Regions from separate parts of the Actinoplanes sp. L3-i22 genome, predicted to be linked through region 2. Evidence: riboswitches for the same ligand, from Rfam matches in the RefSeq annotation. Region 2 holds a riboswitch; the other holds the start of a gene.
What was found. Region 2 has a riboswitch for thiamine pyrophosphate ahead of L3i22_RS06755 (ECF transporter S component). Riboswitches for the same ligand answer to the same signal wherever they lie in the genome.
Positions count from the first base shown of each region.

Region 1: it holds a riboswitch for thiamine pyrophosphate, as region 2 does, so the genes downstream of both, L3i22_RS03355 (thiamine phosphate synthase) here and L3i22_RS06755 (ECF transporter S component) in region 2, are expected to answer to the same signal.

Region 1 covers NZ_AP024745.1:701,141-704,533, reverse strand. The annotation lists gene L3i22_RS03370 (thiazole synthase) at 1-142, opposite strand, end outside; gene thiS (sulfur carrier protein ThiS) at 145-345, opposite strand; gene thiO (glycine oxidase ThiO) at 336-1,382, opposite strand; gene L3i22_RS03355 (thiamine phosphate synthase) at 1,349-1,963, opposite strand; TPP riboswitch at 1,957-2,067, opposite strand; gene L3i22_RS03350 (ABC-F family ATP-binding cassette domain-containing protein) at 2,103-3,393, opposite strand, start outside.
Region 2 covers NZ_AP024745.1:1,454,084-1,457,476, forward strand. The annotation lists gene L3i22_RS06750 (ABC transporter ATP-binding protein) at 1-1,022, opposite strand, end outside; gene L3i22_RS06755 (ECF transporter S component) at 1,026-1,607, opposite strand; TPP riboswitch at 1,646-1,750, opposite strand; gene L3i22_RS06760 (alpha/beta fold hydrolase) at 1,814-2,629, shown strand; gene L3i22_RS06765 (DUF6328 family protein) at 2,661-3,197, shown strand; gene L3i22_RS06770 (hypothetical protein) at 3,194-3,393, opposite strand, start outside.

The DNA.
Region 1 (3,393 bases), 750 kb from region 2:
TCGCCTCCTCGAGCGCGGCCAGGCTGTTCGCCCCGCCGGTCCCGAGGATCAGCCCGTTCGCCGGCAGCAGCCCGCCCGATCCCGCGTCCGAAATGTCCGCGGCACCCCGCACGCCCGCGTCATCGACGATGATCCCGCTCATGATCAACCGCCCTGGGCCGCGGTGAGCACCTCGACCGCGTCGCCGTCGGTCAGGTCGACCTGCGCCCAGGTGGAGCGCGGCACGACCGAGCCGTTCACGGCGACCGCGACCCCGCGGTGCGCGTCGGTGATCTCGGCGACCAGCACGGCCACCGAGCAGGACTCCGGCCGCGTCTGGTGCCGGCCGTTGACGATCAGGCGCATCCGAACCTCCCGGGGGTGAAGTCGTCGATGATCGGGTCGGCCGTCCCGGTGAGCACCAGGTCGGCGATCAGCCGCGCGGTGATCGGGGCGAGCAGCACCCCGTTGCGGTAGTGCCCGGCGGCCACGAAGACGCCGTCCCGGAGCCGGCCGAGGATCGGCGCGTTGTCCGGGGTGCCGGGCCGGTGCCCGACGGTGACCTCGGTGAGCTCGTGCTCGGCGAGGCCCGGGACCAGGTCGAGGGCGGCGCGCAGCAGGTCGTGGACGGCGCCGGCGGTGGGCGTACGGTCGGTCCGCTCCTCCTGGGTGGCGCCGACGACCACCTCGCCGTCGGCGCGCGGGACCAGGTAGACGTGCCGGCCGTCGGCGGCCCCGTCGAGCACGTGGGTCAGCAGTCCGGGCTCCCCGCGGAGCCGCAGGACCTGGCCTTTGACCGGCCGGATCGGGAGCCCGGTGAGCGCCGCGGTGCCGCAGCCGGCCGCGACCACCACGGCGTCGGCGTCCAGTGCCGACACGTCGTCGACCAGCCGGGGCACCAACCGTCCATGCAGGACGTTCCGCAGCGCGGCGACCACCCGACGGGGGTCCACCTGGCGCTCGTCCGGCGCGTAGGCGCCGGCCCGGACCCGCGGCGACAACCCCGGCTCCCGCTCCCGCAGCTGCGAGCCGGTCAGCGGGGACAGCTTCTGATGCCGCCACTCGCGCGCCATCTCGGTGACGTCGTCCGCGGTCAGCGCCACCCCGAGGGTGCCGGCGTCGTCGTACCCGACGTCGCCGAGGCCGGCCGCGAACTCCGGCCACCGCGCGTTGGACGCGTCCAGCAGGTGTTCCAGCCGCGGAAACTCGAAGACCGACTCGCCGCCCGGCGCGAGCATCCCGGCGGCCACGTGCCAGGCGCCGTCGATCCCGTCCGGCGCCGGGTCGTAGACCGTGACGTCCGCCCCGCGGCGCAGCAGGTCGGCCCCGACGGCCAGCCCGATGATCCCGCCGCCGACGACCGCGACCCTCATGCCGCGACCGCCGGGGAGGCCGCTCCCCAGATCTTCAGAAACGCCGCGGCCGCGCCCGCCGGATCGGTCGCGAACGCGGAGACCGCCGCGATCCCGTGCACCCGGCCGGCGAACCGGGCCGCCCGCTCGACCGTGATCCCGCCGATGGCCAGCACCGGGGTCCCCGGGACGGCGGCCGCGACGACCCCGATCCGGTCGACCCCGAGTGGTGGTGGCAGGCCGTCCTTCGTGGACGTCTCGAAGGCCGGACCGACCCCGAGGTAGGTCGCGCCGTCGGCGACCGCGGCCCGGGCCTGCTCCGGAGTCCGGCAGGTCGCGCCGACCACCAGATCCGGCCCGGCCACCCGTCGCACGGCCGCGACCGGCAGGTCCTCGGCGCCGACGTGCACGCCGTCCGCACCGGCCGCGAGCGCGACCCCGAGACGGTCGTTGACCAGGCACATCGCTCCGGCTGCCCGGCAGATCGCCACGGCCGCGACGGTCAACGCGTACGCCGAATTGTCGTTGGTCTTGACCCTGATCTGAATCGCCACGCCCGGTCGCGCGACGCCGCGGACGACGTCGAGGTCATCGGTGATGACGTGCAACCTGGGAAACGAAACAGCGTCCATGACGCACTCCTCCCTGCGCCGGCATTACCCGGATCAGGTTCTACGGTCGGGGGCAGCGTCAGCCCCCCTCTCAGCCCGATGCTCGGACTCCCGTGGGGTTTCTTGTAACCGGACTCTAACCAGTCCGTGACGATAAAAGCTAGCGGACGTCCCAGACCGGTTCGGGGACCTCGACAACTTCGTTGTCGCTGCGGAACAGGACGAAACGGTCGAAGGAACGGGTGAACCAGCGGTCGTGGGTGACCGCGATCACGGTGCCGTCGAACGCCTTCAGCCCCTCCTCCAACGCCTCCGCCGAGGCCAGGTCCAGGTTGTCGGTCGGCTCGTCGAGCAGCAGCAACGTCGCCCCGGAGAGCTCCAGCAACAGCACCAGGAACCGCGCCTGCTGCCCACCGGAGAGCGTCCCGAAACGCTGATCGCCCTGGGTGGACAGCTCGTAGCGGCTCAGGTGCTTCATCGAGCCGGCCCGGTCCATCCCGGAGCGATGTTCGTCACCCCGCCAGAGGATCTCGACCAGGGTCTTCTCCACCAGCTCGGGCCGGTCGTGGGTCTGCGAGAAGTGGCCGGGCCGGACCCGGGCACCGAGCCGGGCGACCCCGTTGTGCTTCACGTGCGCGAGCGGCGCCCCGTCGACCGGCTGGTGCTCCAGGTCGGGTTCGCTGCCGCCGGCCGCGAGCAGGCGCAGGAAGTGCGACTTGCCGGTGCCGTTCGCGCCCAGCACGGCGACCCGGTCGCCGTACCAGATCTCCAGGTCGAACGGGAACGTCAGGTTCTCCAGCTCGAGCTGCTCGCAGATCACCGAACGCTTGCCGGTGCGGCCGCCGCGCAGATTCATCCGGACCGACTGCTCCTTGGGCGGCAGCGGCGGCTTGCCGGCCTCCTCGAACTTGCGCAGCCGGGTCTGCGCGGCCTGGTAACGCGAGGCCAGGCCGTCGTTGAACATCGCCTTATTCTTCAGCGTGAAGACCAGCTCGCGAAGCTTCTCGTGCTCCTCGTCCCAGCGCCGGCGCAGCTCCTCCATCCGCTCGTGCCGGTTGGAGCGGGCCTCGTGCCAGGAGGCGAACCCGCCGGGATGGGTCCACGCGCCGCCGCCCTCGACCGCGACCACCCGGTCGGCGGTCTGGGCCAGCAGCTCCCGGTCGTGCGAGATGTAGAGGATCGCCTTGTTCGACTCGCGGATCCGCTGCTCCAGCCAGCGTTTGGCGGGCACGTCGAGGAAGTTGTCCGGCTCGTCGAGCAGCAGCACCTCGTCACCGCCACGGAGCAGCAGGTCGAGGGCGAACCGCTTCTGCTCGCCGCCGGAGAGGGTCCGCACGATCCGGCTGCGCGCCTCGTCCCACGGCTTGCCCAGGATGGAGACGGCGACGGTGTCGAAGAGCACCTCGGCGTCGTACCCGCCGACCTCACCCCAGTGGGCGAGGGCGTTCGCG
Region 2 (3,393 bases):
GGGTTCTGGAAGACCGACCCGATCCGCCCGGTCAGCGTGGTGGCCCGCCACCGGTGCGGCGGCCGCCGGTCGCCGAACCCGGTGACCCGCCCGGCGCTCGGCGCGAGCAGCCCGCCGAGCAGCAGCGCGAGCGTGGACTTGCCGGCGCCGTTGGGGCCGGTCACCGCCAGGACCTCGCCGGCCCGGACGGCAAGGGTGGTGGCGGGTAGCCGCTCGTGGACGGCCGCGTGCTCCGTCCGTACCAAATCGGCAGTGGAATTGAGCTGGACCGAGGCGACGCGGGACGCCGCGGGGAAACCCGGCACCCAGACGCCCTCCGCGGCGAGCTCGTCGCCGTAGGCGGCGAAGATCGACTCGGGCGTGCCGTCGGCCCGCACGCCGCCGCCCGGATCGAGCACCACCACCCGGTCCACCAGCGGCACCGCCTCGGCGACGCGGTGCTCGACGATGATCAGCGTGGTCTCCGGGCCGACCGCCGCGGCGATCGCGTCGCGGATCAGCGCGGCGCCGGGCGGGTCCAGGTTGGCGGTCGGCTCGTCGAGCAGCAGCAGGCCCGGGCGCAGCGCGAGCACGCCGGCGAGCGCCAGGCGCTGCGCCTCGCCGCCGGAGAGCGCGGCGGTCGGGCGGTCGAGGGGATAGGGGAAGCCGACGCTCCGCAGCGCCTCGTCGACCCGGGGCCAGATCTCGGCCCGGGGCACGCCGCGGTTCTCCAGGCCGAACGCCACGTCGTCGCCGGCGCGGGCCATCACCAGCTGGGTCTGCGGATCCTGGAACAGGACGCCGACCCGGTCGCGGGCCTTGCGCGGTTCGAGCCCGTCGATCTCGATGGCGCCCGCGGCCTCGCCGGAGTCCTCCGGCAGCAGCCCGGCCAGCGCGGCGAGGAGGGTGCTCTTGCCTGCCCCCGAGGGGCCGAGCAGGAGCACCCGTTCACCGTGCCGGATCCGCAGGTCCAGGCCGCGAACCGCCCAGGCGCGACGGCCCGCGTGCCGCCACCCGAACCCGTGCAGCTCAACCTCGGACATCGGTTAGATGAGCGCCCGTTCCCGGCCGGCCGGGAACCGGTCCAGGACGCCGGTCGGGGCCAGGGCCCGGACCAGCAGCCAGGCGCCGGCGCCGGCGATCACCGTGGCGCTGGCGACGGTGATCAGGGCGTACGGCACCCGGTAGTTCCAGAGCTCGTAGCTGTAGGTCCAGACGAACCAGTCGAAGACCGCGGCGACCAGCCCGGCCAGCGCGCCGGACAGCAGGCCCACCGGCAGCGTGAAGACCCGGTAGCGGAACAGCGCGAACGCCAGCTCCGCGCCGAGCCCCTGCGCGGCGCCCTGGAAGATCACCGTGGCGCCCCACTTGTTGCCGAGCAGCGCCGAGATCAGCGCGGCGACGGTCTCGGTGAAGAACGCGGCGCCCGGCTTGCGGATGATCAGGCCGCTGAGCACGGCCGGTAGGAACCACATGCCGTAGAGGACGGCCTGGGCCGGCGGGAAGAACAGGAAAGCGTTCTCGGTGGCGGCCCAGACGGCGTCCCAGGCCCAGAAGATGACGCCGAACGCGACGGCGATGACCGAGGCGATGACGATGTCTATCGTTCGCCAGCTGTTGTTGTTCATGGACGTGTGCCTCCCAGCGGGTACCGGGAGGAGACGCAATGGAGAAAAGACCGAACTTCCTGCGCTGGCATTACCCAGATCAGGTACGAGGGTCTGCGGCCTTCACCGCACTCTCAGCGCTGCGCGCTCCCCTGTCGGAAAACATGTGATGTGCTTCGATGACGCTAACACCTGGTGGATGCCGGGGCACAGGGAGGAATGATCGTATGGAGGTCAAGGCTCGGGGTCTGACGTTCGAGGTGGCCGAAGGGGGCCCCGCGGACGGGCAGCCGGTGCTCCTGTTGCACGGCTTTCCGCAGGACCACCGCGAGTTCGACCTCCTGCTGCCCCGCCTGCACGCGGCCGGGCTGCGGACGTACGCGATGGACCAGCGCGGCTACTCCCCGGGCGCCCGCCCGTCCGGCGCCGGGCAGTACCGGATCGGCGAGCCGGTCGCCGACGTGCTCGCCGTCCTGGACGCGCTCGGCATCGAGTCGGCGCACCTGGTCGGCCACGACTGGGGCGCCCAGGTCGCCTGGCTGGTCGCCGGCCGGCACCCGGAGCGGGTGCGCACGCTGACCGCGATCTCCGTCCCGCACCCGCGGGCGATGGCGCTGGCCCTGCGGGTCCGGCCGTCGCAGCGCGCCCGCCTCGCGTACTTCCAGGTGTTCCGCTCCGCGATCGCGGAGAAGCTGCTGATGGGCGGCGGTGCGCTGGGGATGCGCCGGATGCTCGGGGCGATCGGGCCGCGCGCCGACCGGTACGTGAAGGCGATGCGCGAGCCGGGCCGGATGCATGCCGCGCTGCACTGGTACCGGGCGTTCCGTGCCGACGACGTGGCGGACCTGGGCGAGATCACCGTGCCGACGACGTACGTCTGGAGCGACCGGGACGGCGTGGTCGGGCTGACCGCCGCGCTGCGCACCGCAGACTGGGTGCCGGCCGACTATCAGCTGGTCGCGCTGCGTGGGGTGAGCCACTGGGTGCCCGAGCAGGCGCCGCGCGAGCTGGGCGACGCGGTCCTGGCACGGATCGGCGTTTGACCATGGGCGCGGCGGGGAAAGCCGCCGCGACATGGCCGCCGAGAAACCACGCTCGCCGCACGAGACCGAGAAACAGCGCTGGGACCGGAACTTCGCCGACCTGCTGCAGGAGCTGCGCGTCGCGCAGACCGGGGTGCAGATCCTCTTCGCCTTCCTGCTGACCCTGCCGTTCTCCAGCGGTTTCCCGGCCGCCACCGCGTTCCAGAAGGACGTGTACATGGTGGCCCTGATCAGCGCGGCCTTCGCGACCGCGCTGATCATCTCGCCGGTCGCGTTCCACCGGGCGCTGTTCCGCCAGGGCCGCAAGCCGGAGCTGGTCCGCTACGCGCACCGGATGGCCACCAGCGGGCTGGCCTGCATGCTGGTGTCGATGGTCAGCAGCGTCCTGCTGGTCACCGACTACGTGCTGGACGCGCGCTGGGCGGTGGTGCTGACCGTCGTCTCCGCCGGCTGGTTCCTGACGTTCTGGGCGATCCTGCCGGTCACCCACCGCAACTGGGCGGACGACGACGACAAGGACGGCTTCGTGCTGGACGACGCGCCGGCCGACTCGTCGATCAACTCCTAGGCTTTCCGCAGGCCGGTGCGTGCCGAGCGCAGGCCGAGCCGTTTGAGTTCCAGCTCGGCCAGGGCCTCGACGGCGGCCGCGTCGCCGGCCCGCCAGCTCTGCGCGATGTCCGGGCCCAGCTTGGCCAGCTCGCCCAGCGGACGGGTGGCCAGGGCCCGCAGCGCCAGCAGGTCCTTGCCGGCCGGCTGGTCGCGGA